DNA from 2 places in the Saccharomonospora cyanea NA-134 genome. Region 1 is predicted to be linked to the other one. Evidence: predicted binding sites of a transcription regulator. Region 1 holds the regulator's gene; the other holds the start of a gene.
What was found. The regulator LexA, encoded in region 1, represses DNA repair genes until DNA is damaged. The targets are predictions, from matches to a motif close to CGAACACGTGTTCG.
Positions count from the first base shown of each region.

Region 2: a site for LexA is predicted at 8,305-8,318, ahead of ruvC (crossover junction endodeoxyribonuclease RuvC). Genes of this name have one in related genera too.

Region 1 is NZ_CM001440.1:3,830,583-3,846,416, forward strand. Features, by position in the region: gene SACCYDRAFT_RS17730 (vitamin B12-dependent ribonucleotide reductase) at 1-1,527, opposite strand, end outside; gene nrdR (transcriptional regulator NrdR) at 1,582-2,061, opposite strand; gene SACCYDRAFT_RS26425 (hypothetical protein) at 2,378-2,548, opposite strand; gene lexA (transcriptional repressor LexA) at 2,922-3,641, shown strand; gene SACCYDRAFT_RS17750 (hypothetical protein) at 3,759-4,790, opposite strand; gene hflX (GTPase HflX) at 4,806-6,254, opposite strand; gene SACCYDRAFT_RS17760 (hypothetical protein) at 6,553-6,771, shown strand; gene SACCYDRAFT_RS17765 (ArsR/SmtB family transcription factor) at 6,998-7,498, opposite strand; gene SACCYDRAFT_RS17770 (MFS transporter) at 7,562-8,869, shown strand; gene dapF (diaminopimelate epimerase) at 8,802-9,638, opposite strand; gene miaA (tRNA (adenosine(37)-N6)-dimethylallyltransferase MiaA) at 9,648-10,550, opposite strand; gene SACCYDRAFT_RS17785 (class III extradiol ring-cleavage dioxygenase family protein) at 10,547-11,251, opposite strand; gene SACCYDRAFT_RS17790 (DUF349 domain-containing protein) at 11,425-12,798, shown strand; gene SACCYDRAFT_RS17795 (Rv2732c family membrane protein) at 12,843-13,343, opposite strand; gene miaB (tRNA (N6-isopentenyl adenosine(37)-C2)-methylthiotransferase MiaB) at 13,340-14,836, opposite strand; gene SACCYDRAFT_RS17805 (amino acid ABC transporter ATP-binding protein) at 15,090-15,818, shown strand.
Region 2 is NZ_CM001440.1:1,899,292-1,915,125, reverse strand. Features, by position in the region: gene SACCYDRAFT_RS09165 (RelA/SpoT family protein) at 1-1,535, opposite strand, end outside; gene SACCYDRAFT_RS09160 (adenine phosphoribosyltransferase) at 1,646-2,173, opposite strand; gene secF (protein translocase subunit SecF) at 2,170-3,414, opposite strand; gene secD (protein translocase subunit SecD) at 3,416-5,251, opposite strand; gene yajC (preprotein translocase subunit YajC) at 5,437-5,871, opposite strand; gene ruvB (Holliday junction branch migration DNA helicase RuvB) at 5,999-7,072, opposite strand; gene ruvA (Holliday junction branch migration protein RuvA) at 7,095-7,694, opposite strand; gene ruvC (crossover junction endodeoxyribonuclease RuvC) at 7,691-8,287, opposite strand; gene SACCYDRAFT_RS09125 (DUF4262 domain-containing protein) at 8,448-8,987, opposite strand; gene SACCYDRAFT_RS09120 (YebC/PmpR family DNA-binding transcriptional regulator) at 9,056-9,805, opposite strand; gene pdxT (pyridoxal 5'-phosphate synthase glutaminase subunit PdxT) at 9,830-10,471, opposite strand; gene SACCYDRAFT_RS09110 (AzlD domain-containing protein) at 10,511-10,831, opposite strand; gene SACCYDRAFT_RS09105 (AzlC family ABC transporter permease) at 10,828-11,565, opposite strand; gene SACCYDRAFT_RS09100 (helix-turn-helix domain-containing protein) at 11,633-12,217, shown strand; gene pdxS (pyridoxal 5'-phosphate synthase lyase subunit PdxS) at 12,260-13,174, opposite strand; gene SACCYDRAFT_RS09090 (elongation factor G-like protein EF-G2) at 13,376-15,514, shown strand; gene SACCYDRAFT_RS09085 (LemA family protein) at 15,616-15,834, opposite strand, start outside.

The DNA.
Region 1 (15,834 bases):
CGCGTGCTTGCGCATCACGCGCTGGTGCGGTTCGGCGTTACGGGCGTAACCCTCGTACGGACCCACCACACCGGCGAGCTCCGCGGACCGCCGGTACGACACCGCCGTCATCAGCGAGGTGATCGACGCGGCGAGCGCGCGCCCACCCTCGGAGTCGTACGCGTGGCCCGTCGCCATCAGCAGCGCGCCGAGGTTCGCGTACCCGATGCCGAGCTGGCGGAACTTGCGCGTGGTCTCCGCGATCGGCTCGGTGGGGAAGTCGGCGAAGCAGATCGAGATGTCCATCGCCGTGATGACCAGCTCGACGGCCTTGACGAACAACTCCGCGTCGAACGTGCCGTCCTCGCGCAGGAACTTGAGCAGGTTCAGTGAGGCGAGGTTGCAGCTGGAGTTGTCCAGGTGCATGTACTCGGAGCACGGGTTCGAGGCGGTGATACGTCCCGACTCGGGGCACGTGTGCCAGTCGTTGATGGTGTCGTCGTACTGCAGCCCCGGGTCGGCGCACTCCCAGGCCGCCTGCGCCATCTTGCGGAACAGGCCCTTGGCGTCGACCTGCTCGAGAACCTCACCGGTGGTCCGTGACCGGAGACCGAACGCGCCACCGGTCTCCACAGCCTGCATGAACTCGTCGGACACGCGCACCGAGTTGTTGGCGTTCTGGTACTGCACCGACGAGATGTCCGCGCCGCCGAGGTCCATGTCGAAACCGGCATCACGGAGCACGCGGATCTTGTGCTCTTCCTTCGCCTTGGTCTCGATGAACTCCTCGACGTCGGGGTGGTCCACGTCGAGCACGACCATCTTGGCCGCCCGACGGGTCGCGCCGCCCGACTTGATGGTGCCCGCGGAGGCGTCCGCGCCGCGCATGAACGACACCGGGCCCGACGCCGTGCCACCGGACGACAGCAGCTCCCGCGAGGAGCGGATGCGGGAGAGGTTCAGGCCCGCGCCCGAACCGCCCTTGAAGATCAGACCCTCTTCCCGGTACCAGTTGAGGATCGAGTCCATGTTGTCGTCGACCGACAGGATGAAGCACGCACTGACCTGCTGCTTCGAGCTCGTACCGACGTTGAACCACACCGGCGAGTTGAAGCTGAACACCTGGTGGAGCAGCATCCAGGTCAGCTCGTGCTCGAAGACCTCGGCGTCGGCGGCACCGGCGAAGTAGCCGTGCTCCAGGCCCGCCTTGACGTAGGTCTTGACGACACGGTCGATGAGCTGCTTGAGGCTGTTCTCGCGCTCGGGGCTGCCCACCGCGCCGCGGAAGTACTTGCTGGTGACGATGTTCGTCGCGTTGACCGACCAGAACTCCGGGAACTCCACACCGCGCTGCTCGAAGTTCACCGTGCCGTCACGCCAGTTGGTCATGACGACGTCGCGCCGCTCCCACCGCACCTCGTCGTAGGGGTGCACGCCCTCGGTGGTGTAGACGCGTTGGATGCGCAGCCCCTTGCGCGAGCCCGAGCCGCCGCGCTTCTTGCTCGGCTTCGGCGAGGATTCCGCGCCGACCCCCACGGTTTCTGTCATGACTCCCACTCCCGCGTTAGAAACTGGCGGCGACGTGACCCGTCGTCCGCGTCCTCACTCGCTGTGGTCCTGCTGGGCCGAGGACTCGGCGATCGCCTCACGCAGGTTCTTGATCTCGGCTTCGAAGTCCTCGATCGACGAGAAGGACCGGTAGACGCTCGCGAACCTCAGGTACGCGACGGTGTCGAGTTCCCTGAGTGGGCCCAGAATGGCGAGACCCACCTCGTGGCTCGGAATCTCCGCGACCCCAGCCGCCCTGATCGAGTCCTCGACCTTCTGAGCGAGCTGTTTCAGAGCGTCGTCGTCGACAGGACGGCCCTGACAGGCCCGCCGCACTCCCCGAACCACCTTGTCCCGGCTGAACTGCTCGGTCACTCCCGACCGCTTGACGACGGCGAGCACCATCGTCTCCGACGTGGTGAACCGGCGGCCGCAGGCCGAGCACGACCGACGCCGTCGGATCGCCTGGCCCTCGTCCACCTCACGGGAATCGACGACCCGGGAGTCCGCGTGCCGACAGAACGGACACCGCACAGTCGAACACCTCCCGAAACATCCCCTGCACAGCAGGAACGCCACCGACAACGCACTCCACGGCGTACCGCGCGTGAGTGTCGTCCACGCCACGACCGGACACCACCGACAGTGAACGTAGAACCGATCCTACCCCAACTTGTGGACCAATTACAGCGATGTAACTACTAGATGTAGGGGTCGACCATAAGACGCGGCCCGGTCCACCGCAACCGCGACCCCCTCCCTCACCGGAGTGAGATCCGACCTAGGATGCCGCGCCCCGACACGCGCCCGGCGAGCCACCCCGCGGCCGCTCGAACGCGGCCCGGACAGCCTACGGTGCGCTCGGAACGGCCGCGCCGGGGCCGGGCCCCACGACCGCCGGGTCCGTGGCGACGAGTCCGAGGCCCACGACCGCCGCCGCCACCACGAGCGCCACCACCGCGAGCCACGGCCAGTGGGCACCACCGCAACGCCGTCCCCTCCTCGTGGGATCACCGCGCATGCCCCCACCACGCCGCAACCCCGGAGCAACCGGAGACCGCGTCGGAGGGCGACGCGCGCAGCGTCCACCGCCCGCGGCCGGCGGGCGGGCCGGAGCCACCCGGACCACATCTGAGCGCTTCGTCACCACGACCATGCCGGCCACCTCTTCCGCTCGACCGTCCACCCCGCGCCGTGGACCCACCACGCGGGCGAGCGCATACCGCCTCGAACACCCGTGCGAACATGTACCACCAAGACGCGCGAAGATCGAGCACCCAAGGCGTGTTGCTCGAACAAACGTTTGAAATCCCCGACGAAGCGGACTAGCGTCGCAACCGGATGTACGAAAAGCCCCACATCAGGTCGGGCTTACGACTGGGAGGCAAATCGCGGTGGCACGCAAGACAACGGGCAACGACGTGAGCGGCGGCGAGGTCCCCGACCTTCCGCGCACGGTCGAGAACCCGGACGAAAGCCTGACACCGCGCCAACGGAAAGTCCTCGAGGTGATCAGGACCTGGGTGGACAAGTACGGATACCCGCCGAGTGTCCGGGAAATCGGGGAGGCTGTCGGACTCACGTCCACCTCATCTGTTTCCCACCAATTGAAGGCGCTCCAGCGCAAGGGTTACCTACGGCGCGACGCCAATCGCCCGCGCGCGGTGGGAATGCTGACGATCGGCCGCGAGCGGTCGGCCGCGTCGTCGGGCTCACAGACCGAGGACCCGGTCCGCGAGCCCGCTCTCGTCCCGCTGGTGGGCCGTATCGCCGCGGGCGGGCCGGTACTCGCCGAGGAAGCGATCGAGGACGTCTTCCCGCTGCCGAAGGACATCGTCGGCGAGGGTGAGGTCTTCCTGCTCAGCGTCACCGGCGACTCGATGATCGGCGCGGCCATCACCGACGGCGACTGGGTCGTGGTGCGGCAACAGCCCACCGCCGAGAACGGCGACATCGTGGCAGCGATGATCGATGGTGAGGCCACGGTGAAAACGTTCAAGCGCAAGGACGACGGGCACGTCTGGCTGATGCCGCACAACGAGGCGTACGAACCGATTTCCGGTGACGACGCCACGATTCTCGGAAAGGTCGTCGCGGTCCTACGGCGACTGTGAAGGGGAGTCCGGCGATAACGGCGTGAACACCGGCGTACTCCTCACCGAGGAAAGACGGGCGGGTGTTCCGTGCGCCGTTTCCAACCCTTCCCTCGGTTCGGTCAGGCACGCGCCGCCCTACCGACGGCGGCGGCTGCCCCAGGCCACGAGCACAGCGGCGAGGACCGCGGCGACGGCGAGGGCAGGAGCCAGGCCGAGACCGGATTCCCGGTCGACCGGCTCCTCCGGTGCACTCGCCGCGCGATCCTTCGGTTCGGCCCTGCCGTCAGGTTGGGCGCCCACCAGCGAAACGGCGTCCCGAACGGCTCGCAGCGGCTCGCCACGGCCCTCGCTGGCGGACAGAAGCGTGCCGTCGGGGGTGAAGGCGATGGCCTCACCCTGTGCTTCGCCGGGCAGGGGAACGCGTACCGGGTCACGGGTGAACGCCGCCGCGACGTCCCCGTCGACCACCGGGTAGAGGTAGGCGTCCGTGTACGTGCGCAGGGCTACCACGCTACCGTCCGCCGACAGCGCGGCTCCCGTGACGAGCACGGTGCCCACGGCCCCGAGCGGACCTCCCTGCGTCCCGGTCGGCCGCAACGACACCGTACCGACCTCTTCGAGCGGGGTCGGCCCAGGACTGACGAGCGGCTCGGCCGGACGGTAGACGCGGGCGGAACCGACGACGTTCTTCGTGATGATGTACGGCGTGCCCGCGTGGTCCACCACGAGCGCCTCGGCGTCCTGGGGACCGTCCGGATACGTGAGGCGATACAGCACGGAGGTGCCGTCCCGCGACAGGGCGTGCACGGCCGCCGTCTCGCGTCGGCCACGGTTGTCCCCGGTGTCGCCGAGCCACAGGGTCCCGCCGGGGCCGAGTGCGAGGTCCTCGACGTCGTACGGATCCGTCGGAGCCGTCAGCACCTCTCGCACCCGGCAGGCGTCGTCCAGAACGGCGACCTCGACCTGTGTGCCGCCGTCACTCACGGCGTACACGTGGTCGGTGTCGGCGGCGAGCCCGGACAGCTCCTCGAGCCGAGGATCGTCGACCGAGCACACCACCTCGGGCGCGGCCACCGGGACGTCCTCGACCTGTCCGACGGGCGTGCCTGCGGACAGTGTCACTGTCACGAGTGCCGCCGTCACCACGACCAGGCCGAGTCGTCTCACTCCGCTACGTTAGCGTCACACGCGTGAGCCGTTCGTGACGTAGTCCGAAAGAGCAGCCGCGAGCTCCGGATACACCTTCGCCTTCAGCAGCGTTCCCTCGGGCCTGTGCTCCTCGGCCAGCACCTCGCCGTCCGCGTGTGCTCGCGCGACGAGCTCACCGTGCGTGTAGGGCACGAGGACCTCCACGAACGTCTCCGGCCGGGGCAGGCGCGCGGCGATCTCGGACACCAACGTGTCGAGTCCCTGCTCGCTGTGTGCCGAGACGATCACGGCGTCGGGCAGCAGGTTACGCAGCCGCGCGAGGGTCACCTCGTCGGCGACGTCGGCCTTGTTGACGACCACCAGCTCCGGAGGCAGCGGCTCCGACCGCTTCTCGGCGATCTCGCCGAGGACCTCGCGCACCGCGGTGACCTGGTCCTCGGGTGCGGGTGCCGCACCGTCGACCACGTGCAGCAGCAGGTCGGCGTCCGCCGCCTCGTCGAGCGTCGAACGGAACGCGTCCACCAACTGGTGGGGCAGGTGCCGCACGAATCCGACGGTGTCGGTGAGCGTGTACTCGAGCCCGTCGTGCGTCACGGCCCGCCGCGTGGTGGGGTCGAGCGTGGCGAACAGCGCGTCCTCCACGAGCACGCCCGCACCCGTGATGGCGTTGAGCAGGCTGGACTTGCCCGCGTTGGTGTAGCCGACGAGTGCGACGCTGGGCACCTCGTTGGCCACCCGGCGTCCCCGCTTGGTGGCCCGGATGGTGTCCATCGCGGCGATGTCCTTGCGCAGCTTCGCGATGCGCTTGTTGATGCGCCTGCGGTCGGTTTCCAGCTTCGTCTCACCGGGACCACGCAGACCCACACCACCGTTGGCACCACCGGCACGACCACCGGCCTGCCGCGACAGCGACTGACCCCAACCGCGCAGTCGCGGGATGAGGTACTGCAACTGCGCGAGTTCGACCTGCGCCTTGCCTTCACGCGAACGTGCGTGCTGGGCGAAGATGTCGAGGATCAGCGCCGTGCGGTCGATGACCTTCACCCGCAGCTTCTCCTCGAGCTGCCGCAACTGGCCGGGTGAGAGCTCACCGTCGCAGATCACCGTGTCGGCACCGGTCGAGACGACGATGTCGGCGAGTTCCCTCACCTTGCCCGACCCGATGTAGGTGGCGGGGTCCGGCCGCGAGCGACGCTGGACGACCCCTTCGAGCACCTCGGAGCCCGCTGTCTCGGCCAGGCGCGCGAGTTCGGCGAGGGATTCCTCGGACTGTTCCGCCGTTCCCTCGGTCCACACGCCGACGAGCACGACCCGTTCCAGCCGCAGCTGCCGGTATTCGACCTCGGTGATGTCGGCGAGTTCGGTGGACAGCCCCGCGACCCTGCGCAGGGACGCGCGGTCGGAGAGTTCCAGTTCCCCCTGCGACAGCTCGACGTCGGCGAGCTGGTCGTCGGGAACGACGTTGTGTGTCAGTTCTGTCATCGTCTCCCTATCGTCCCACGGTCCGTGGGAAAGAACGAGCCAATTAGCTGCTCGGATACAGCGTCACGGACACGGCGGCGCGGTCGTGTCCGAGGCCGAGCGCCGGGACAGCTCCGTCTCTCGGATGCCGCCGGAGAGATCTCACTTCGAGCGGGTTCACGAAGTGGTCACGGCCGAGCCGCCCGGTCGGCTCATCGGTGAGAGCTGTCACAGGAATCAACCAGACGAGCAGCGGACGTATTCCATCGCGGCGAGGAGGCCGGGTTGACCGCCGCACCCGTCCGGGTAGTTACCGGGCATGGACGACAAGCGACGCGACCCTCAACAGGAGTACGTCGAGCACCTCGCCGAACAGGAGGCCGGGCGCACCGCGCCGGTGGAGAACGAGAACGCCTCCTACGGCGACCAGCCCGCCCAACCCGGACGTGCGGCGGTGTCGGACCGGCGGGAGAAGGCCAGTTCCACGGGCTCGGTGCAGCAGAGCGACTTCCCCGTCGACGACGACAAGCACCGCTGACTCCCAGCACCGTCCGGGTACCGAACCGAGCCAGCCCGCCAGTCTGATCGGCGCCCTCGCCACCCGACGGCTCCGACGCCCGCACGACCGACGACCGCCCAGGGGTGCCGGCCACGCGGAGCCCGATGTCCCCGAGCTGCCCGCCACGACCTGGGCGCTGCCCTCGGCCCTGCCCGCTGCGCTCACGTCCGACACGCGCGCCCGGAGAGAGGACCGCGCTCACCTGTCAGCTGCCCGGATACAACGCCACGTACACGGCGGTGCGGTCGGCGTCGGCGTCGATCGGTTCGTCGGCGAACTCCTCCAGCAGGTCCTGCAGGCGACGGCGGAACTCCTCGCGCCGCTCCGAGGGCACCTGGGCGACCAGCCGCCACTGCTCCACGTTGCGGACTCCCGCCTCGGCGACCTCCGCGAGGAACGCCTCGAGCAGGGCTTCGTCGACATCGGGTTCGTGGCCGGTGTCGAGCCGCCAGGACAGCCCCGTCGAGCGGTACGGGATCTCCTTCGCGCCGCGGGTGCCGCGCCTCGCCGGCTCCGGTCTGAGGAATCCGGCGTCCACGAGTTTGCGGACGTGGTGCAACGTGGTGGCCGGATCACGTCCGAGCCGCTGTGCCAGCTCCTTGTTGGTCAGGGCTGTCGCATGAGTCAGCCGGATGATCCGTAGGCGTACTCCCGAGGCGAGGGCCCGCACCTCGGCCTCCGTCGCCTTCCGTCGCTTCGTCACCACGGGCTCACGATATGCCGCCACACTGATTGACAGTTTCCAATCACTGGGGCGACACTGGCGGCCATGACTGGGGACACGCTGTGGTGGCACCGTGACTTCCGGCTGCTCTGGGCAGGCGAGACCGCCAGCCAGTTCGGAACCTTCGTGAGCCGCACGGTGCTGCCCGTGCTCGCCGTGACGACGCTCGCCGCCACACCACTCGAGATGGGTGTGCTGACGGCGGCCGAGAACGCCGCCTTTCTCGTGCTGGGCCTTCCCGCCGGCGTGTGGGTCGACCGAGTGCGACGAAGACCCGTCATGGTGTGGGCCGATCTCCTTCGGGGGCTCCTGCTGCTGACGGTCCCCGTCGCCTGGTGGCTCGGCGTCCTCACCCTGGCCCACCTCGTCGCCGTGGCCACACTCGTCGGCGTCGCCACGGTGTTCTTCGACGTCGCCTACCAGTCGTACCTGCCCTCCCTGGTGGGGCGGGAGAAACTCATCGAGGGCAACGCGAAGCTGCAGGCCAGCCAGTCGGTCGCGAACGTGGCGGGCCCCGGGCTCGCGGGGACGCTGACCCACCTCGCAGGCGCCGCGAACGCGCTGGTCACCGTCGGTGGGAGCTACCTGGCGTCCGCGTGGCTGCTCCGGCGGATCCGCGCCGAGGAACCGTCACCGGAGCGCGACGGCCCCGTACGACTGCGGGCACAGGTGGCCGAGGGTCTGCGGTTCGTCTTCGGGAGCCCGGCCCTGCGCGCGATCACACTCTGCACCGCGTCGGGCAACCTGATGGGTGGGGCGTTCACCGCCGTGGAAGTCCTGTTCCTCACCCGCGACCTCCGGCTGTCCCCGGGTGAGGTGGGGTGGGCGCTCGCCTGCCACGGCTTCGGCGGGGTGCTCGGCGCGGTCACAGCGGGCTGGTGCCTGCGCCGGATCGGACTCGTCCGCGCCGTCTGGCTCGTGCCGCTGCTGACCTGGCCCGCGCAACTGCTCGTGCCGCTGTCCGAACCGGGCTGGCGCGTGACACTGGCCGGTGTCGGGTTCGTGGCCGTCGGCTACGGGGTCATCGTCTACAACGTGGCCCAGGTCAGCTACCGCCAGACCCTGTGTCCCGACCACCTGCTGGGCCGGATGAACGCGAGCGTGCGGTTCGTCGTGTGGGGCGTCCTGCCGATCGGCGGGCTGCTCGGTGGCGTGCTGGGCGAGACTTTGGGAGTCCGCACCACCGTGTGGCTGACCTCGGCGGGGCTCGCCTGCTCCGCGCTGTGGGCGCTGCTGTTGCCACTGCGAGGCGCGAAGGACACGTCACGGCACCTCGTCCCGGGAACTAACCGAGAGCGTCCCACCACGCGGGGTCGAGCTCGCCCTTCGCGACGAACACCGCGGGCCCGGTGAGTGTCGAGGTCTCCTTGCCCACGGTCACGGACACCCGGCCCCCGGGAACATCCACTGTGGATTCTCCGGTGTCGTCGCCGCGCAGGTGCAGCGCCGCCGCGACCGCCGCGACCGTGCCGGTGCCGCACGCCCGCGTCTCCCCCACACCACGTTCGTGAACCCGCATCCGCAACGCGTCGGGGCCGAGGACGTTGACGAACTCCAGGTTGACCCCGTCGGGGAACACCTCGGTGTCGTACCGCGGAGCCCGGCTCAGATCCAGCGTGCTCACGTCGTCGTCGATCACGGACACGAGGTGCGGGTTGCCCACGTCCACGGCGACCCCGGAGACCTGCCTCCCGTCCACGACGGCCACCGAGGTGCCCGTCACCGTGGCCGGTCCCATGTGCACGGTCACCGAGAGGTCCCCGGAGGCGTCGCTGCGCACCCGCACCGGCCGGTCGCCCGCCCTGGTGCCCACGGCGAACTCCGGCCCCGCCTCCAGCCCCGCCTCGACGAGGTAGCGAGCGAACACGCGGGTGCCGTTGCCGCACATCTCGGCCAGGGACCCGTCGGCGTTGCGGTAGTCCATGAACCACTCGCCCTTCGACTCGACGCCGAGCGCGGCCGAGCGCACGACCCTGAGCACCCCGTCGGCACCGAGCCCCTGCTGCCGGTCGCACAACGCCGCGACCCGCTGCGGGGTCAGCTCCAGCGACGCGTCGGGGTCGGGCAGGAGCACGAAGTCGTTCTGTGTGCCGTGTCCCTTGAGGAACTCGATGCCAGCCATGCCCCAAGGCTACTGGCCGAGGTGGGCCAGCACGGCGTCGACCAGGTTCGCCGCCCCGCCGTCCAGCCAGGTGATGCGGTCGTCACGCCGGAACCACGACCGCTGCCTGCGCACGAACCGCCGCGTGGCCACGATCGTGTCCCGCGCGGCGGCGTCGAGGTCACCGTCGCCCGCGAGCGCGTCGAGCACCTGGCGGTACCCGAGGGCCCGTGACGCTGTTCTCCCCCGCCGCAGCCCGCGCTGTTCGAGCCGCCGCACCTCGTCCACGAGCCCGGCGGCGAACATGTGCTCCACCCGGAGTTCCACGCGTTCGTCGAGCTCGTCCGCTTCCCGGTCGATTCCGATCAGGACGGTCCCGTACCTCGGCGGCCCCGGGGTGGGCAGGTTCGCAGAGAACGGCTCTCCGGTGAGGGCGATGACCTCCAGCGCGCGCACGACGCGTCGCGTGTCGCTGGGCAGGATCGTCACGGCGGCCTTCGGGTCGAGCATCGCGAGCCTGCGGTGCAGCGCGGCCGTCCCCTCCTCCCGCGCCTGCTCCTCCAGGTTCCGCCGCACGGCCGGATCCGTTCCGGGGAACCTCAGGTCGTCCACGATCGCCTGGACGTACAGGCCCGACCCACCGACGATCACCGGAACCCGGCCCGCCGCGAGCAGTGACTCGATGGTGGCGCGCGCCTGCTTCTGGTACGCGGCCACCGACGCGGTCTCGGTCACGTCGAGGACGTCGAGCAGGTGGTGGGGCACACCCTTGCGCTCCTGTCGAGTGGCCTTCGCCGTACCGATGTCCATGCCGCGGTACAGCTGCATGGCGTCGGCGTTGACGACCTCACCGCCCAGTGCGAGCGCGAGTTCGACCCCGAGCGCGGTCTTGCCGGTGGCGGTGGGCCCGACGACGGCGACGGGGGTGATCATCGCCGGATCCACTTCGCGACGTGATAGGCCACACCGAACGGAGCCTGCGAGTACACCAGTTCCCCGCGCCAGCCGCCGGACGACCGGGCGAACCCCGCGAGGACCTGCCATGCCGCCCGGCCCTCCGCCTGGAGTTCGGTCGCGAGTGCCGGGTCGAGCGACAACAGTGCCTCGCAGTCGGCCTCGGCCAGCGCCGTGCGCACCACCGTGTCGAACCCCTCCGCCCTGGCGTCGGGCCAGCCGGGCGGTGCCGTGTCGTGGCGCGTGGACCCGTCGCCGAGTACGAGCAGACCACCCTCGTCCGCCCCACCGAATCGCTCACCGAGAGCCACGCACTCCGCGACGTCCGTGTCCTCGGCCACCAGCTCCACCCGCACCGACTCGGCACCGGCCTGCTCCCGAAGCCACCCCGCCAGCAGGGCGGGCAGGGGAAGCCGGCTCGGTGCGGTGGCGGGACCGGAGCCGGAAAGCGAGACCGGGACGTCCACGCCGAAACCACGGAAGCTGCCGCACGCGTCGACGTCCACGGTCTGCCGCCCGGACGCCACGCCCACGGCCACCCAACGTCGGCTGACCTGCGCCAGCGCCCGCGCGGCGGCCACCGTCGCGTCCCGCACGGCGGCGCTGCGCTCGACCAGACCGGGCACGAGATCGGGCACGAGCAGCGGCGGCGAGGGCACCACGACGGCACACGAGATCACGCGTCCCGAGGTTACCGGCAGCGTCCCGGGAGGTATCTATCGAGGCATGGAGTACCCATCAGCGGTATTACCTGTTTGAATGCGGCCTACAGACCCGTACACGCAGCACCCGGCCCCGCACACCGCGGGGCGCCCGCGAGTCACGCGGGCCGGACAGCGAGAAGGAGCCGGCCATGGCCGAGCAGAACACCCCACGCGGCAGTGACGTCCCCGGCGTCGGCGGCGTCGGCAACGCCCCCGAAACCCCGGAGGTGCCGTCGGACGTCCCCACGCCACACCAGGTGCCCCAGTCCTCCGGAGGCACGCAGGCGCCCGCTGTGCCGGTCGCCGAGACGCACCCGTCGCGCTGGGGACGTGTCGCCGACGATGGCACCGTCTACGTACGCACGGCCGACGGTGAACGTGCCGTGGGCGTGTGGCAGGCCGGCTCGGCCGACGAGGGGCTGATGCACTACGCCCGCAAGTTCGACGACCTGCGGACCGAGGTGGAACTGCTGGAGACGAGGCTGGCCTCGGGGGCAGGCGACCCGAAGCAGGCACTGTCCAGCGCCGTGCACCTGCGGGACGGTCTCGCCGAGGCGGCCGTCGTCGGCGACCTCGACGCTCTCCGCGCGCGGCTCGACCACGTCGTCGAACACGCGGAGAAGGCGCTCGAGCGCAGCCGCCGGGAACGGGAGCAGGCGAGGGCCGAGGCGGTGGCACGCAAGCAGGCTCTCGTGGAGGAGGCGGAGGAGATCGCCACGTCGTCGACCCAGTGGAAGGCCGCGGGCGACCGGCTCAAGGCCATCCTCGAGGAGTGGAAGACGATCAAGGGCGTCGACCGCAAGACGGACGACGAGCTGTGGAAGCGGTTCTCCAAGGCCCGGGAGTCGTTCAGCAGGCGCCGGGGCTCCCACTTCGCCGAACTCGACAAGCAGCGCGCCGCCGCGAAGCGTCGCAAGGAAGAGCTGATCGAGGAGGCCGAAAGCCTTTCCGACTCCACCGACTGGGGCCCGACCGCGGGGCGCTACAAGGAGCTCATGGCCGAGTGGAAGGCCGCGGGCCGGGCGCCCAAGGACGCCGACGACGCCCTGTGGCAGCGGTTCCGGGCTGCGCAGGACGCGTTCTTCTCCCGCCGGGCCGCGGCGTTCTCGGAACGCGACGCGGAGTTCGCGGAGAACGCGGCACGCAAGGAGGAACTGCTGGCAGAGGCCGAGAAGCTCGACCCTTCGGCCAACCTGGACGCCGCCAAGGCCCAGTTCCGGCGTATCCAGGAGAGCTGGGACGAGATCGGGAAGGTGCCGAGGGAGCGCATTCGCGAACTCGACGGACGCCTGAAGGCCGTCGCCGACCGCATCCGGTCGGCCGAGGACGCCCGCTGGCGCCGCACCGACCCCGAGGCCGAGGCGCGGGCCGCGCAGTTCCGGGAGCGGGTCGAGCAACTGGAGGCTCAGGCCTCGAAGGCACGCGCCGCGGGCGACGAGCGCCGCGCGAAGCGGGCCGAGGAGCAGGCCGCGCAGTGGCGCGAGTGGCTGCGCACCGCGGAGGAGGCTCTCGCCAACCGCTGACGCGGATCAGCCCTGGTGGTGGGGAGCTCGTCGCTCCCCACCACTCAGTGCCGGGACCACGCGAGCTTCATCCACTGGAACGCCAGGACCGCCATCGCGATCGACGCGATCACCAACCCGATGCCCGGGCCCGCGCCCGCGACGCCGCTGATACCCGAAGACTGCTGTGACCACACGGCGAGGATGCCGTCGACGAACGCGAACCAGCCGCCGACCGCGCACACCCACGTCAGCCACCACCGGCGGGTCGCCAACGTGATCGCCGAGACGAGCACGCCGAAGAAACCGGACGTCGCGGCGAACAACTGCGGGATCGCGCCCGCCTCCCCGAGCAACACCTGCCAGCCGGGACTGCCGTCGACCCACGGCAGCACGAACCCGACCAGCAGGGCGAACACGAACACCGCGATGGTGAAACCGCGTCGCCCGAACTCCACCGTCCGCACGGTCCTGCCGAGGGTGGCGTCGACGTCAGCGGCGAGTTGGTCGAGGTCGCCACGGTCTTCCGGTTGCTGCGGGTGCTTCGAACCGGTCTCGTCGTTCACAGCGAACACCCTCCCGCGTCAGCGCCGGCGGCAGCACCCACGGACGCCTTCGGCGCGGCGCCGAACGAGGGCAGCCCGAGGCTGACCCCCTTCGTCTTCGGGCGCAGCCCGGCCTCCACGTTGTCCCCCGCCTTCGTGCGTCGGTGCGACAGCACGTCGCCGTCGGCGACCAGGTGGTGCGGGGCCGCGTACGTGATCGTGGTCTCCACGACGTCACCGGGCCGGATCTCCCGGTCGACGACGCTGCCGCTGGGCGTGAAGTGCACGAGCCTGCCGTCGCGGGCACGGCCGCTCATCCGGTGGGTCTCGGCGTCCTTGCGGCCCTCTCCCGCGGCGACGAGCAGCTCGACGGTGTTGCCGACCAGCTTCTTGTTCTCCTGCCACGCGATGTCGTTCTGGAGCTCGACCAACCGGTCGTAGCGCTCCTGCACGACCTCCTTCGGCACCTGGCCGGGCATGTCGGCCGCCGGTGTTCCGGGACGCTGCGAGTACTGGAACGTGAAGGCGCTCGAGAACCGGGCCTGCCGCACGACCTGGAGGGTCTGCTCGAAGTCCTCCTCCGTCTCCCCCGGGAAGCCGACGATGATGTCGGTGGTGATGGCCGCGTCCGGCATGGCCGCCCGCACCCTGTCCAGGATCGAGAGGAAGCGCGTGGAGCGGTAGGAGCGGCGCATCGCCTTCAACACGCGGTCGGAACCCGACTGCAACGGCATGTGGAGCTGGTGGCAGACGTTCGGGGTCTCGGCCATCGCGTCGATCACGTCGTCGGTGAAGGCCGCGGGGTGCGGTGAGGTGAAGCGCACGCGTTCGAGTCCCTCCACGGAACCGCACGCCCGTAGCAGCTTCCCGAAGGCGTGCCGGTCGCCGAACTCGACACCGTAGGAGTTGACGTTCTGCCCGAGCAGCGTCACTTCGAGGACGCCTTCGGCCACGAGCGCCTCGACCTCGGCGAGGATCTCGCCGGGACGCCGATCGCGCTCCTTTCCGCGCAGCGAAGGAACGATGCAGAAGGTGCACGTGTTGTTGCAGCCGACGGAGATCGACACCCAACCGGAGTAGGCGGACTCCCGGCGCGCGGGCAGCGTCGACGGGAAGGTCTCCAGCGACTCCAGGATCTCCACCTGTGCCTCGGCGTTGTGCCGGGCGCGCTCCAGCAGGACGGGCAGCGACGAGATGTTGTGCGTGCCGAAGACGACGTCCACCCACGGCGCCCGCTTCACGATCTCGCCGCGGTCCTTCTGCGCGAGGCACCCGCCGACGGCGATCTGCATCCCCGGCTTCGACGTCTTGGCCGCGCGCAGGTGACCGAGGTGTCCGTAGAGCTTGTTGTCGGCGTTCTCGCGCACCGCGCAGGTGTTCAACACGACCACGTCGGGGTCCTCACCGTCCGTGGCGAGCGCGTAGCCTGCGTCCTCCAACTGACCGGCGAGGCGCTCCGAGTCGTGCACGTTCATCTGGCACCCGAAGGTGCGGATCGCGTAGGTGCGGGTCACGTCTGCCAGGGTAGGTCAACGGCATCTCGCCACCTCACCGCGTCCGGACGGCACCGTCTCGTTAGGGTTCTGTAACGCTCTCGCGGGGGCGGCCCCATGTAGCCTCCGTGAACACTTAAGGTTGCTTTTTGATTCAAAGAGCACGCCGGATTGCCCCAAAGGTGTTAAATCCACGTGTTGCCCGTGACAACCCGCGACCCGCGGCTTGCCGTGTGATGGAGGTCAGATGAGCACCGCGACGCCAGCACCGCCGATGATCAAGGCGGCGGCGGTGAACAAGCATTTCGGCGACCTGCACGTGCTCAAGGACATCGACTTCGAGGTGCCCAAGGGCCAGGTCGTCGTGATCCTTGGGCCGTCGGGCTCCGGCAAGTCGACACTGTGCCGCGCCATCAACCGGCTCGAACCCATCGACACCGGTGAGATCCACATCGACGGCAAGCCGCTGCCCGCGGAGGGCAAGGCGCTCGCCGCCCTCCGCGCGGATGTGGGCATGGTCTTCCAGCAGTTCAACCTGTTCGCGCACAAGACGATTCTCGAAAACGTCACACTCGGCCCCACGAGGGTGCGCAAGGTCGGCGCCGAGGAGGCGCGGAAGACGGCACTGGAGCTGCTCGACCGGGTCGGCATCGCGAACCAGGCGCAGAAGTACCCCGCACAGCTCTCCGGTGGTCAGCAGCAGCGTGCCGCGATCGCGCGGGCACTGGCGATGCGCCCCAAGGTCATGCTGTTCGACGAGCCGACCTCCGCGCTGGACCCCGAGATGGTCCAGGAGGTGCTCGACACCATGACCGAGCTCGCCGACGCCGGCATGACGATGCTCGTGGTCACCCACGAGATGGGGTTCGCCCGCAGGGCCGCCCACCGCGTGGTGTTCATGTCCGACGGCGAGATCGTCGAGGACTCGACACCCGACGAGTTCTTCACCGCGCCGAGGTCCGAGCGGGCGAAGGACTTCCTCGGCAAGATCCTCACTCACTGACACATGTCGTGGCGGC
Region 2 (15,834 bases), 1.9 Mb from region 1:
CTCGGCCCGGAGCCTTCGGCCTTCGAGGTGAAGATCTCGACGACCTCACCGTTGTCGAGCTGGCGTTCCAGGGCGACGAGCCTGCCGTTCACCCTCGCGCCGATACAGCGGTGTCCGACCTCGGTGTGCACGGCGTAGGCGAAGTCCACCGGCGTCGCCCCCACCGGCAACGTGATCACGTCGCCCTTGGGCGTGAAGACGAAGATCTCGCGGGTGGCGAGGTCGTATCGCAGCGACTCGAGGAACTCGCCGGGATCGGCCGCCTCCCGCTGCCAGTCGAGAAGCTGACGCATCCACGCCATCTCGTCGACGTCCACGGCGTTGCCGCGGTGGGTGCCCTTGGTCTCCTTGTACCGCCAGTGGGCGGCGATACCGTACTCGGCGGTGCGGTGCATCTCGTGGGTACGGATCTGCACCTCGAGTGGCTTGCCGTCCGGCCCGATCACGGTCGTGTGCAACGACTGGTACACGCCGTAACGCGGTTGCGCGACGTAGTCCTTGAACCGCCCCGGCATCGGTTGCCACAGCGCGTGCACCACGCCCATGGCGGCGTAGCAGTCGCGGACCTCGTCCACCAGGATGCGCACACCCACCAGATCGTGGATGTCGTCGAGGTCGCGACCGCGCACGATCATCTTCTGGTGGATCGAGTAGTAGTGCTTGGGCCGCCCCTCGACCTTGGCGCTGATGCGGGACTCCTCGAGCTGCCGGGTCAGCTCACCGATGACCCACCGCAGGTAGGTGTCCCGGGACGGCGCACGGTCGGCCACCAGCCGCACGATCTCGTCGTACTTCTTCGGCTGCAGGATCGCGAAGGCGAGGTCCTCCAGCTCCCACTTGACGGTGGCCATACCCAGCCGGTGAGCCAGCGGCGCCAGGACCTCGAGCGTCTCCTTCGCCTTGCGCGCCTGTTTCTCCGGAGGCAGGAAACGCATGGTACGCATGTTGTGCAGGCGGTCGGCGAGCTTGATGACCAGCACCCTCGGGTCACGGGCCATCGCGATGACCATCTTGCGGATGGTCTCGGCCTCCGCCGCCGTGCCGAGCTTCACCTTGTCGAGCTTCGTGACACCGTCGACGAGCTGCGCGACCTTCTCCCCGAACTCGTCGGTGAGCTGCTCCACCGAGTAACCGGTGTCCTCGACCGTGTCGTGCAGCAACGCGGCCACCAGCGTGGTGGTGTCCATCCCCAGCTCGGCCAGGATCGTGGCCACCGCGAGCGGATGCGTGATGTAGGGGTCGCCGGACTTGCGGCGCTGGTCGCGGTGCAGTTCCTCCGCGACGTCGTAGGCGCGTTGCAACAGCGCCAGGTCGGCACTCGGATGGAGCTCCCGGTGAATGACGGCCAGTGGCTCCAGAACCTGCTTCACCGACGCGGGTCGCTGCGCGGTGATCCGCCGGGCCAACCGGGCCCGCACGCGGCGAGTGGCCGACGGCGCACGCACGGTGGCTCCGGGGGCGCTGTCCTGCCCGGCGCGCGTGGGCGTGCCGGCGTCCGAACGGGCAGCGACCACGGAATCCAGCTCCTGGCTCACCCGCACCTCCAGCTCGTCACGCGACTGATGACGTCAAGCGTAACGCGCCGGAAGCATTCGCTATGCCCTCGGGCGGTGCCGGACCCGAGACGTCCGCACCGGACGCGGGGTCAGACCGTGCGCAGCGCGTGCACGGGCAGCGACCCGAGCCGCGACCGACCTCGGAGTTCGGCCAGCTCCAACACCACGGCGACCCCGGTGACCTCGGCACCCGCGCTGCGGAGCAGCTCGGCCGTCGCCGCCACGGTGCCGCCCGTGGCCAGCACGTCGTCCACGATCGCGACGCGCTCACCGCCGTCCACCGAGCCCACCGGCAGCTCAAGACTCGCCGTGCCGTACTCCAGCTCGTAGTCGACGCGGCCGGCGACGCTGGGGAGCTTGCCCGGCTTGCGGACCAGCGCCACCCCGAGCCCTCGGGCGTAGCCGAGGGCTGCGGCCAGCACGAAGCCCCGGGCCTCCACGGCGGCGAGGCGGTCCACCCCGTCGCCGATCATCTCTCCCAGTGCTTCGATCACGTGGGCGAACGCGGTGGGGTCGCCGAAGAGCGGGCTGAGATCGCGGAACAGGACACCGGGTTCCGGGAAGTCGGGGATCTCGGTGATGAGGTCCAGCGCCCGCTCGAGTTCGCTCCCGCTCACCGCTTCCGCTTCCCTGTCGGGCGCGCGGCGCTCCGCTGCTGAGTCGACTTCGGGTGCCGAGCCGGCACACTCGCCGCGGCGGCGTAGGCCTTCTCGCGGCGTAGTTCGGCCGCGAGCTGTTCGTCGTCAGCGGGGTTGAAGTCGTCGTCGGCGAGTGCCGAACCGTTCTCCGCACCGAGCTTGCGAGCCTGGTTCTCCCTGCGGGCCCGCACCTTCTCCGCCTGCTTCCGGTACTTCGGTTCGCGCATCTTGAACGCCACCAGCAGCGGCGTCGCGAGGCAGACCGACGAGAGCGTTCCGGCGAGCATACCGGTGAGCAGCACCAGCGCCAGGTCCTGGAGGGTTCCGGACCCGAGCAGCAGGTAACCGATGACCAGCAGGCCGAGGACCGGCAGCAGCGCGATGACCGAGGTGTTGATGGAGCGCATCAACGTCTGGTTGAGCGCCAGGTTCGCGGCCTCGGCGTAGGTGCGGCGGGTCAGGTTGAGGATGCCGCGGGTGTTCTCCTTGACCTTGTCGAACACCACCACGGTGTCGTACAGCGAGTAGCCCAGGATCGTGAGCAATCCGATGGCCGTCGCGGGGGTCACCTCGAAGCCCACCAACGCGTAGACGCCCGCGGTGACCACGACGTCGTGCAGCAACGCGATCAGGGCGGAGACCGCCATCCACGTTTCGAAGTAGAGGATGAGGAAGACCGCCACCAGCACCAGGAAGACCGCGAGCGCGATCAGGGCCTGCCGGGAGATCTCGCCACCCCAGGTGGCGCTGACCCGGCTGTCGCTGATCACCTGCTGGCTCGGCTGTCCCGAGGCGTCGACCGGTTGCAACTGCTCGAACAGGGCTTGCTTGACCTGCTGGACCTCGTTCGGCTCCAGGGTCTCCGACCGCAACTGGATGGTGGCGGACTCGCCGGTGCCGACCTGCTGGGCCTCGGCGGGGTTCGTGCCCATGGCGTCGGCGAAGGCGTCGCTCGCCTCGTCGGTGGTGATCGGACCCTCGGCGCCCGCCGCGGGGAGTTGGATCTGCGTCCCGCCCTCGAACTCGATGCCGAGGTTGAAGCCCCTGATGCCCATCGTGGCGATGCAGGCGAGGATGAGCGCACCGAAGAAGACGAACCACCGCTTGCGGTGGCCGACGATGTCGAACGCGCCGGTACCGGTGTAGAGGCGCTGGAAGACCGATTCCTTCGCGGGTGCGTCGGTTGTTGCGTTCGTGGTGGTCGGGTCTGACTTCGCCACGTCACGCCTCCTTCACGGCAGTGCGGACCGCGGCTCGACGGCCTTCGCCGATGCGTTGCACCGCACCGAGACCGGAGAGCTTGGGACTCGAGAGCTTCTTCGATCGGGACACCATCGCCACCAGCGGGTGCGTCACCAGGAACACCACGATGAGGTCGAGCACCGTGGAGACGCCGAGGGTGAAGGCGAAGCCCTTCACCTCTCCCACCGCGAGCACGTACAGCACACCCGCGGCCAGGAACATGATGGCGTCCGATGCGAGAATCGTGCGCCGCGCCTTCTCCCAGCCGCGTGGCACGGCCGAGCGGAAGGTGCGGCCCTCTCGCATCTCGTCCTTCAAGCGTTCGAAGTAGACGACGAACGAGTCCGCGGTGACACCCACGGCGACGATGAACCCGACCACGCCCGCGATGTCGAGGGTGTAGCCGATCCAGCGTCCGAGCAGGACCAGTACGGCGTAGACGATCAGACCGGACAGTGCGAGCGACAGGATCGTCAGCACGCCGAGAATCCGGTAGTAGAACAGGCAGTACACGAACACGAGGGCGAGACCGACCGCGCCCGCGATCAGCCCGGCCTCCAGAGTCGCGAGACCCAGCGTGGCCGACACCGTGGTCGCGTCGGACGACTCGAACGACAGCGGCAGTGAACCGTACTTCAGAACGTCGGCCAGGTCCTTCGCCTCGGCCTGCGTGAACTGGCCGGTGATCTGGGTGTCACCGCCCGCGATGGCCTGGTTGATCGTCGGCGCGGACACCACCTCGGTGTCGAGCACGAAGGCCGCACGCTGCCCGATGTTCTGCGCGGTGAAGTCCGCCCACGTGTCCGCGCCCTGCGGCGTGAACGACAGGTTGACGACCCAGCCGCCTTCCTGGGTGTTGTAGACGGACGAGGCGTCGGCGATGGCCGTGCCCTCCAGGAACACCGGCGACAGGACGTACTTCTCGGTGCCTTCCCGGTCGCACGCCACCAGCGGCAGTTTCGGGTCGTCGTTACCGGCCAGCGGGTCGAGTTCGTTCGGGTCGCAGGTCAGTCGCGCCAGCGCCTGCTGCTGCAACTGCTGCGCCTGCTGCATCGCGGCCTGGTCGGTGGGGTCGGCGGGCACGAGTGCGGGGTCCTGCCGCCACTGCTTGGCCTGCTGGATCTGCTCGGCGGCCTCCTCCTGGAGGGTCTGACCGTCGCCACCGTCACCGCCGTCAGCATCGTCGCCCTGGCCGCCGTTGTCGTCGCCGTCGGGCTGCTGGGCGGGGGCGGAGCCGAGCGGGCTGCTGCCGCCGCCCTGGTTGCCGGAGGAGTCGTCACCGTCGGTACCGCTGGAGTCCGCCTGGTCGCCGGATTCCGTGTCACCGGTCGCGCCTTCGGTGTCCTGGCCCTGGGAGTCCTCGCCCTGGCCGGTGTCCCCCGCGTCCGCGCCGGAACCGGGCTGCTGTGTGCCCGGCGGGGTGCCCGGCTGGCCCGCGGGGACCGCCGCGACGACCTGCCGGAAACCGAGCTTCGCGGTCTGTCCCAGCGTCTTCGCCTGCTCGCCCTGGTCACCGGGGACCGTGATGACGACGTTGCTGCCGTCGAGCACGACCTCCGCGCCGCTGACACCGATGCCGTTGACGCGGTTCTCGATGATCTGACGGGCTTGCTGGAGCTGCTCGCGTGACGGCTCGGAACCGTCCGGCGTCCTCGCCGTCAGGGTGACCCGCGTGCCGCCCTTGAGGTCGATTCCGAGCTTGGGCGTCGGGCTGCCGTCGCCGGTGAAGAACACCAGCGAATACAGCGCGGCGACGATCACGACGAAAAACGCGAAGTAGCGTCCCGGGCGGATCTGCCCGGCGGGAGGTGCCACGGTCGGTCGCTCTCCTCGAACTGTTCGACGGCTTGACGAGTCGGCAGGCGGGTCACTCACCGCGAGGTAGCGAACGCGCCCAGCACCGAGACCTTACTCGGCGCTGGGCATGCGCAACAGACCACCCGCACCGGCGAGTCCGTCGACGGCGCTGCCGGTGTCGCGGTGCGGTGACGAAGCGGTCGCTACTTCTTGCCGTGCTCGGCGGAGGAGGCGACCGGCGCGCCCTCGTCGACCTTCTCGGCGTCGACCTTGCCTGCCTCGCCCTTCAGGTCCTCGGCCTCGACAGCGGAAGCCGTGACGGTCTCCTCCGCGTCCTCGGAGGCGTGGGAGGGGTCGGAGGTGTCGATGTCGGTGGTCGGCACGATGCGCTCGCGCACGGCCTGACGCAGCCAGGTCGTCACCACGCCCTCGGCGATCTCCAGGTCGATGGTGGTGTCGTCGCTCGCGTCGGCGACGGTCGCGTACAGACCCGACGTGGTCATCACGCGGTCACCCGCGGTCAGGCTGTTCTGCATCTCCTGCTGCTCGGCCATGAGCTTCTTCTGCTTGCGCGTGCTCAGGATGAGCGGCAACGCGACGACGAGCATCAACAGCAGCGGCAGGATAAGGCCGTCCATGGTTCTCCATTCGCAGACGCCGCCTGTGGTGGAGCGTGACGTCCGAGTTGTGTCCGGATGTGCTGTTTTCGAGTGTGCCAGGCGCTGTCGAGAAATCGAGCACCGGTGGCGCACACCTCGGCGTCCCTCAGTCGAACAGGGACGGCGACGTGGCGTCAAGCCCTCCCGCGTCGTCGGGAGGCCGCAACCCGAGGTGCTCCCACGCCAGCCCGGTGGCGACCCGGCCCCGTGGCGTCCGCGCGAGCATACCCGCACGCACGAGATACGGCTCACACACCTCTTCGACCGTGGTGGGTTCCTCGCCCACGGCCACCGCGAGCGTGGACACGCCGACGGGGCCACCGTTGAACGAGCGCACGAGCGCGCCGAGCACCTCCCGGTCGAGCCGGTCGAGACCGAGTTCGTCCACGTCGTACACCTCCAGCGCGGCGCGCACGACAGGCAGCGTGGCCGCCCCGTCGGCACGCACCTCAGCGTAGTCGCGCACCCTGCGCAGCAGCCGGTTCGCGATGCGGGGTGTGCCACGCGAGCGCCGGGCGATCTCGGCTCGCCCCTCGGCGTCGATGTCGATGCCGAGGATCGACGCCGACCGCCGGAGCACCTGCTCCAACTCGGCGGGGCTGTAGAACTCCATCTGTCCCGTGAAACCGAACCGGTCACGCAGCGGGCCGGTGAGCGCTCCCGACCGGGTCGTCGCGCCGACCAGCGTGAACGGCGGGATCTCCAGCGGGATGCTCGTGGCCCCAGGTCCCTTGCCCACCACGACGTCGACGCGGAAGTCCTCCATCGCGAGGTACAACATCTCCTCGGCGGGCCGGGCGATGCGGTGGATCTCGTCGATGAAGAGCACGTCGCCCTCGACGAGGTTGGACAGCATCGCGGCGAGGTCGCCGGCCTTCTCGAGCGCCGGCCCGGAGGTGATGCGGATGGCGGCGTTCAGTTCGGAAGCGATGATCATGGCGAGGCTCGTCTTGCCGAGGCCGGGAGGTCCCGACAGCAGGACGTGGTCCGGCGCCACGCCGCGCTTGCGCGCGCTCTCCAGCACCAGTTCGAGCTGCTCCCGCACACGCGGCTGACCCACGAACTCCGTCAGCCTGCGCGGACGCAGCGCCGTCTCCACCTCCCGCTCGCCCGTCTGGGCCGCCGCGGACAGCGGTGTCTCGTCCGGAACCGGCCCGGCCTCCCCGGGTGGCTCGGTCATGTCGTCGTGCACGCCCGCCGCCTCACTTCTTCCTGCCGAGGACGGCGAGAGCCGCCCGCAGCATCCGCGACGTGTCGTCAGGCACGTCGCCCGCCACCTTGTCCACGGCCTGTTCCGCCTGCTTCGCAGAGAAACCGAGGCCCACCAGCGCGTCGACCACGTCGGCCCGCACCGCGCCGCTCCCGGCCTCCGCCGGGCCGGGCCCGCCGTCGTCCGACGCGAGAGCGGCCACCTTGTCGCGCAGCTCGATGATCAGCCGCTCGGCGCCCTTGCGGCCGATGCCGGGTACCTGGGTGAGCATCGTGATGTTGCCCTCCGACAGGGCGATCCGCAGCTTCTCGGGTTCCAGCACAGCCAGTGCCGCGAGCGCGAGGCGGGGTCCGATTCCCGACACCGTCTGGAGCAGTCCGAACAGCTCCCGCGAGTCCGCGTCGGCGAACCCGAACAGCGTCAGCGAGTCCTCCCGCACCACCAGCGCCGTGTGGAGCTGCGCCTGGCTGCCCCTGCGCAGTGTCGCGAGCGTGCCGGGAGTCGCCTGGACGGCGAGACCGACACCGCCGACCTCGATCACCGCGTGATCGAGCCCCACCGACAGCACCTCACCGCGTACCGAGGAGATCATGATGTCAGTCCTGTCCCTGTCGTGTCGTCACGCCGCCTGGCTGCCGCCGCAGCCAGGCGGGCCTTGTGGGTGCGGGCCAACTCGGCCGCTCTCGCCTCGGCCTCCGCGAGCCGCGCCCGTATCGGCTCCCTCCACAGGTGACAGATCGCGAGTGCGAGAGCGTCGGCGGCGTCGGCCGGGCTGGGCGCCTTCTTCAACCGCAGCAGGCGAGTCACCATCGTGGTCACCTGGGCCTTGTCGGCACGGCCGGAGCCGGTGACAGCGGCCTTCACCTCGCTGGGCGTGTGGAAGGACACCGGGAGGCCGCGGCGCGCGGCACAGAGGGCCACCACGCCGCTGACCTGCGCGGTGCCCATCACGGTGCGGACGTTGTGCTGGCTGAAGACCCGTTCGACGGCCACCACGTCCGGACGGTGGGTGTCGAGCCAGTCGTCCACCGCCTCGCTGACCTGCAGCAGCCGTCGCGGGAGTTCAGCGTCGACGGGCGTGCGAACGACGTCCACCGCCACGCACGACACGGACCGTCCGGAACCGCCGTCGACGACCCCGAGCCCGCACCGGGTCAGCCCGGGGTCCACACCCAGCACGCGCACGAGGCCAGTCCTTTCCACGAACACCAGTTCGAGTCGAAGGCTACCGCGTCGCGTCACCACACCACGTCGAACACGCTGTCACGGCGATGTGCGTGCGGACACGCGTACGAGAACCGCGAACCAGCGTACGCGGACTGCGGACACACGCGTGTGAGCCGGATCAGGGGCCGTCGACGCCGGGCGTCCAGCTCTCGGGCTCTCCGCTGACCGTCAGCACGGGCTGCCACTGGGCGAATCCCTCGGGCGCGCCCTCGTCCCACGGCCAGAAACCGTCCGGCGTCGGCACGATGATCTGCACCGCGGGGAAGTCCCCCTCGGGATAGACGAGGAACGCGCTGCCGAAGAACTCCGGGTAATGTCCCGGCGCCACCTTCTCGAACGTCACGGGCACGCCGTCGAAGAAGTCGTCGTAGAGCCCCCCGAACTCGAACCGCTCACCGGTGGCCGCACGGTCCACATAGGCGTCGAGCAACACCGTCGCCATCTCCTGGGGCAGACCCACGACGACCGCCTCCGGGATGCCGTGCATGGCCCACGCGCACACGGTGAACGCATACCCCGCGCCCTGCTCGTCGGCGGGGACCGCGACCACCGCGTTACCGCGTTGCTCGGCCTGCGCGACGATCCACTCCCGCAGTTGCTGGTCGGAATCGAGTTCGTGGCCGTTGTGGAAGGCGGTCTCCGCAGTCACGGCCGACATTGTGCCGTATCAGCGGGCGCGCACACCACAGGCTCGCCGCGCAGGCCCTCTCCCGGAGCGCACCCCGCTCAGCCGACCTCGGCGAGCACCTCGTCGCTGACGTCGAAGTTGGAGTAGACGTTCTGCACGTCGTCGCAGTCCTCCAACGCGTCGATCAGGCGGAACACCTTGCGCGCGTTCTCGGCGTCCAGCGGGACGTTGACCGACGGAAGGAAGTTCATGTCGGCCGACTCGTAGTCGTAGCCCGCGTCCTGCAACGCCGTCCGCACGGCCACCAGGTCGCCGGCCTCGGAGATGATCTCGTAGTTCTCGCCGAGGTCGTTGACCTCCTCCGCGCCCGCGTCGAGCACGGCCATGAGCACGTCGTCCTCGGACAGGCCGTTCTTCGGCATGATGACGACGCCCTTGCGGTTGAACAGGTACGCCACCGAGCCCGGGTCGGCGAGCGAGCCGCCGTTGCGGGTCAGCGCGGTGCGCACCTCGGAGGCCGCCCGGTTCTTGTTGTCGGTCAGGCACTCGATGAGCACCGCGACCCCACCGGGTGCGTAGCCCTCGTACGTGATGTTCTGCCAGTCCGCCCCACCGGCCTCCTCACCGGCACCGCGCTTGCGCGCCCGCTCGATGTTGTCCTGCGGAACGGAGTTCTTCTTCGCCTTCTGGATGGCGTCGTACAGGGTGGGATTGCCTTCGGGGTCGCCCCCGCCGGTACGCGCGGCGACCTCGATGTTCTTGATGAGTTTCGCGAACAGCTTGCCACGCTTGGCGTCGAGGGCGGCCTTCTTGTGCTTGGTGGTGGCCCACTTGGAGTGGCCGCTCATCTCTCCTCCAACTCTCTTTCGCGTCTATGCGACCTCGGACACGGTACGAACGAACAGACGGTGAATCCGCTCGTCGCCGGTCAGCTCGGGATGGAACGCGGTGGCGAGGACTCTCCCCTGCCGGACGGCCACGATCCTATCGGCAGCCGCGCCGGGGGTTGTGTCGTCACCCACCGTGGCGAGCACCTCGACCTCGGATCCCGCCTTCTCCACCCAGGGAGCCCGGATGAACACGGCGTGGAAGCCGCCCTCGATGCCTTCGAACTCCAGCTCGGCCTCGAACGAGTCGACCTGCCTGCCGAACGCGTTGCGCCGGACGACGACGTCGAGCGCGCCGAGCTGGTGCTGGTCGGGCCTGCCGTCGAGCACCTGCCGAGCCAGCAGCACCATCCCGGCGCAGGAGCCGAAGACCGGCAGCCCGTCCCGGATCCGCTGCCGCAACGGTTCGAGCAGCCCGAAGGAGCCGAGGAGCCGCGACATCGTGGTGGACTCGCCGCCGGGCAGCACGAGGCCGTCGACCTCGGCCAGTTCGGAGACCCGACGCACCGGCAGGACCCGGGCACCGGCACGCTCCAGCATGGCGGCGTGCTCCCGCACGTCACCCTGCAGGGCGAGGACACCGACGAGGGGTCGCTGCGGCACGTGCGTCACCTTTCCCGCGATCATTGCTGGTCAAGCCTAGTGGGAGCGCCAGAGGAACAGAGCTCAGGGCACGCCGAGCAGCCGCAGTCCCGCCGCCGTCGCCCCGGCGGCGAGCACGACGACCACGAACGGCGCCTTCTTCCACGCGAGCACACCACCCACGGCGACACCCGCGGGGCGAGCCCAGCCCGCGAACTCCGCCCCCTCCAGCAGGGACGACGTCGCGACCAGGGAGGCCAGGAGCACGACCGCCGACACGGCGAACAACTTCTCGACCCTCGGCGACAGCCGCACGCGGGCCTTCAGAGCGGGGCCGACGGCACGGAACGCGAACGTGCCCGCACCGAGCACGACGGTGGACGCGATGAGCGTGGTGGCGGTCATCCTGCCGTCCCCTCCCCTCCCCTTCGATCGGCCAGGGCCTGTTCCTGCTCGTCCGTGGTTTCGGTGGCGCCACGGCGCAGGACCGCGACGACGCCCACCAACCCGAGGAGCACGGGCAACCCGGCCGGGACGAACGGGGCTGTCGCCAGCGCGACGGCGACGCCCACCAGCACGGCCCTGCGGGTGTCCGCGTCGCGCAACGCGGGCAGCACCAGCGCGAGCAGCACCGCCGGGAACGCGGCGTCGAGGCCGAGCGCGGCGGTGTCGCCGACCGCCGTGCCGACGACGGCACCGACGACCACACCGAGGTTCCAGGCGACGAACAGACCGAGACCGCAGCCCCAGTAGGCAGCCCTGCGGCGCTCGCGCTCACGCTGGGCCAGCGCGAACGCGACCGTCTCGTCGATCATCAGATGGGTGCCGAGCAGGCGGCTCGCCCACCGTCGGCCGAGGAGGTCGGCGACCGCGAAACCGAACGGCACGTGGCGCGCGTTGAGGAGCAGGGCGGCGACGACGGCCGCGACCGGGTTGCCGCCGGAGGCGACCAGCCCCACGAACATGAACTGGGCAGCACCGGCGAAGACCACCACCGACAGCAGCATGGGCAGCCACAACGGCAGGCCCGAGCCCACGGTGATGGCCCCGAAGGAGATGCCGACGAGGGCGTCGGCGAGGCAGACCAGCGCGATGTCACGCGCGAGGTCGCGGTCCAGGGTTCGCCATATCGAACGCACGACTCCTATGCTGAACACAAGGACTCGCGTTCGTCAAGGCGAACAAGCGGACTGTGGAGCGAACAACATGACGCAGACCAGGGACAACGGAACATCCGGTGCCACCGGCGCGCCCCTCGCGGCCATCGCCGCCTCGCTACAGCGCGAGCGGCAGCGGGCCGGGCTGTCGCTCACCGAGCTCGCCCGCAGGGCGGGCATCGCGAAATCGACCTTGTCCCAACTGGAGTCCGGGACCGGAAACCCGAGCGTCGAGACGATCTGGGCGCTCAGCACCGCCCTCGACATCTCGTTCACCCAGCTCGTCGAACCGGTCCGGCCTCGGGTGCAGGTGGTGCGAGCGGGCGAGGGACCTCGGTTCTCCGCCGAGCGCGCGGACTACGTCGCCACCCTGCTGTCCCCCGCCCCACCACACACCCGTCGTGACGTCTACCTCATCCAGGCCGAGCCCGACCGGCCGAGGGAGTCGGACCCGCACATGCCCGGCATCGTGGAACACATCGTGCTGTGCAGCGGCCGAGCCCTCGTGGGACTCCTCGACGACCCGGTGGAGCTGAAACCGGGCGACTACGTCGCCTACCCCGGCGACCTGCCGCACGTGTTCAAGGCTCTTGAGGCGCAGACGATGGCCGTGCTCGTCTCCGAACAGAGCTGAGCGGTCGCCCTCACTCGGCGGCCGAGGCAGGCTCGGAGCGCGTCACCACCCGCGTTCGGCGAGCCGGTGGGGCGCGGGCACGTCGTCGACGTTGATGCCCACCATCGCCTCGCCGAGCCCCCGCGAGACCTTCGCGACGACGTCCGGGTCGTCGTGGAAGGTGGTGGCCTTCACGATGGCCTCGGCCCGCCGGGCCGGGTCGCCCGACTTGAAGATGCCCGAGCCGACGAAGACGCCCTCGGCGCCGAGCTGCATCATCATCGCGGCGTCGGCGGGCGTGGCGATACCACCGGCCGTGAAGAGCACCACGGGCAGCGAGCCCGTCTCGGCGACCTCCCTCACCAGTTCGTAGGGGGCCTGCATCTCCTTCGCCGCCACGTACAGCTCGTCCTCGGGCAGGGCCGACAGCGTGCGGATCTCCGAGCGGATGCGGCGCATGTGGGTGGTCGCGTTGGACACGTCCCCGGTCCCGGCCTCGCCCTTGGACCGGATCATCGCGGCGCCCTCGTTGATGCGGCGCAGCGCCTCGCCCAGGTTGGTCGCGCCGCACACGAACGGCACCGTGAACGCCCACTTGTCGATGTGGTTGGCGTAGTCGGCGGGGGTGAGCACCTCGGACTCGTCGATGTAGTCCACGCCGAGCGACTGCAGCACCTGCGCCTCGACGAAGTGGCCGATGCGCGCCTTCGCCATCACCGGGATGGACACCGCGGAGACGATGCCGTCGATCAGGTCGGGATCGCTCATGCGGGCCACACCGCCCTGGGCTCGGATGTCGGCGGGAACCCGCTCCAGCGCCATGACGGCGACCGCGCCGGCGTCCTCGGCGATCCTGGCCTGTTCGGGCGTGACGACATCCATGATCACGCCACCCTTGAGCATCTCCGCCATCCCGCGCTTGACCCGCGCGGTACCGGTCCGGGATTCGACAGAGTCGCTGGGCGAAGCGTTCGACACAGCAGTACCTTTCACCGCGTTCTTCTCGAGCTGACGGCACCACCGTAGGGCGGATGTGGACCGGCGGAGGAGGCCATTGAGCGTCGATTCCGGAGGACCACTTCGCCGTTGCGGTGTTCCGGAGTCCGCCCGCCTTGCCACCCGCACCGATCGGGTGTGTGCTCGAAAGCACAGCACCCGCCACCGTCGCAGGAGGCCGTGATGGCCGAGAAGAACATCAGGACCAGCGACCCGGCGGCCGCGGTCGCCGTGGACGAACCCGGCAGGGTACGCAACGTCGCACTCGTCGGCCCCTCCGGTTCCGGAAAGACCACCCTCACCGAAGCTCTGCTCGTCGCCGCGAAGACCCTCAACAGGGCGGGATCCGTGGTGGAGGGCACCACCGTGTGCGACCACGACCAGGCCGCCGTTCGCCAGCAGCGTTCCGTCGGCCTCGCCGTCGCCCCCGTCGTCCACGGCGACGTCAAGATCAATCTCATCGACACGCCGGGCTACGCCGACTTCGTGGGAGAGGTGCGCGCCGGGCTCCGCGCGGCCGACGCCGCGTTGTTCGTCGTGAGCGCGGGCCACGGTGTCGACCCCGCGACCGTGTCGCTGTGGGAGGAGTGCGCTGCCGTCGGCCTGCCGCGCGCCGTCGTCGTGTCGCGCCTCGACCACGCCCGCGCCGACGTCGACGCGACGATCATGGCGTGCCAGGAGGCGTTCGGGGCCGGGGTGCTCCCGCTGTACCTCCCGGCGGGGGACGGCGGCCCGGCGCTGGTCGGCCTGGTCACACGACGCCGCTACGACTACTCGAACGGCCATCCTCCGCGCCTCGGTGACGTCGGAGGAGAGGACGCCGAACGCCTGTCGGGCGCCCGTGACGCGCTCATCGAGGGCATCATCGCCGAGAGCGAGGACGAGACCCTCATGGACCGTTACCTCGCCGGCGAGTCGATCTCCGAGGACACCCTGATCGCCGACCTCGAGAAAGCCGTGACCAAGGGCACGTTCCACCCGGTCATTCCCGCGTGCGCGCAGACGGGTGTGGGCACGGCCGAGGTCCTCGACGGTATCGCCCGTGCGTTCCCCTCCCCGCTGGAACACGCACCGCCCATCGCCACCACGCCGGAGGGCATCCCGCATCCCCGGCTCTCCACCGATCCCGGCGGGCCGCTCGCCGCCGAGATCGTGCACACCTCCGTCGACTCCTACGTAGGCCGGGTGTCGCTCGTCCGGGTGTTCTCGGGCACGCTGCGTCCTGAACGGACGGTCCACGTCAGCGGACACGGCCTCGTCGACCGAGGGCACGACGAGCACGACACCGACGAACGCGTCGCGCACCTGTACTCCCCGTTCGGGGCCGCCCTGCGGGAGGTGCCCCACTGTGTGGCGGGCGACGTGTGCGCACTGACGAAGCTCACGTCCGCCGAGACCGGTGACACCGTGTCCGAGCCCGAGGACCCGCTGCTCATCGCGCCCTGGGAGATGCCCGAGCCGCTGCTGCCCGTCGCCGTCGTCGCGCAGTCCCGCAGCGACGAGGACGTGCTCGCCCGCAACCTGTCGAGGCTCGTCGCGGGTGATCCGACGCTACGGCTGGAGCGCAATGCGGAGACCCGCCAACTGGTGTTGTGGTGCATGGGCGAGGCACACGCGGACGTCGTGCTGTCCATGCTCCGGGCCGGTGGCGCGGAGGTGACCACCGAACCCGTACGGACCAGCCGCCGCGCCACGTTCGCCGCGCCCGCCGACGGGCACGGACGCCACGTCAAGCAGTCCGGAGGGCACGGACAGTACGCGGTGTGCGACGTGTCGGTGGAGCCCCTCCCCCGAGGCGAGGGGGTGGAGTTCGTCGACCGCATCGTCGGCGGCGTCATCCCCCACCAGTTCATCCCCAGCGTGGAGAAGGGGGTGCGGGCACAGTTGCGCAACGGCATCGGCAGCGACGATCCCGTCGTGGACGTGCGCGTCACCCTGTTCGACGGCAAGGCCCACAGCGTGGACTCCTCCGACGCCGCGTTCCAGACCGCCGGGGCGCTCGCGGTGAAGGACGCGGCCGCCAGGGCGGGGCTTGTGACGCTGGAACCGCTCGACGAGGTCGTCGTCCGGCTGCCCGACGCCTACCTCGGCGCCGTGCTGGGCGACCTGTCGTCCCGGCGGGGCCGGGTGCTCGGCACCGAGTCGGTCGAGGGCGGGCACAGCCTCGTCCGCGCCGAGGTGCCGTCGGCCGAGCTGGTGCGTTACGCCGTGGACCTCCGCTCGCTCACCTCCGGCCGGGCGAGCTTCACCCGCCGCCACGTCCGCTACGAGTTCGCCCCGCAGAAGCTCCCGACACGCGAACACACCAAGGCCCGAGCCTGAACCAGCTGAACCAGCGCACGCGTGTCCGCAGGTTGTGCACGCGTGTCCGCAGCCTGCGACGCGAACACGCGTGCGAGAAGTGCGGACACGGTGGTTTCGGCTCAGGTCTTCGGGGGCGTCGCGGGGTCGGGTTCGGCGATCTCGAAGTACTCCGGGCGGCGGGCCGTGCCGGCGAGCCGGAAGTACCGCACCCGGCGGCGGCGCCGCAGCGCCAGTGTGTCGCGCACCGCGTCGTTGTAGACCCGGCGGGCGATGACCACGCGCTCCTCGGCGTCGGTCAACTCGTCGGCGAGCCCGGCGGGCAGCGTCCGCCGGTCGAC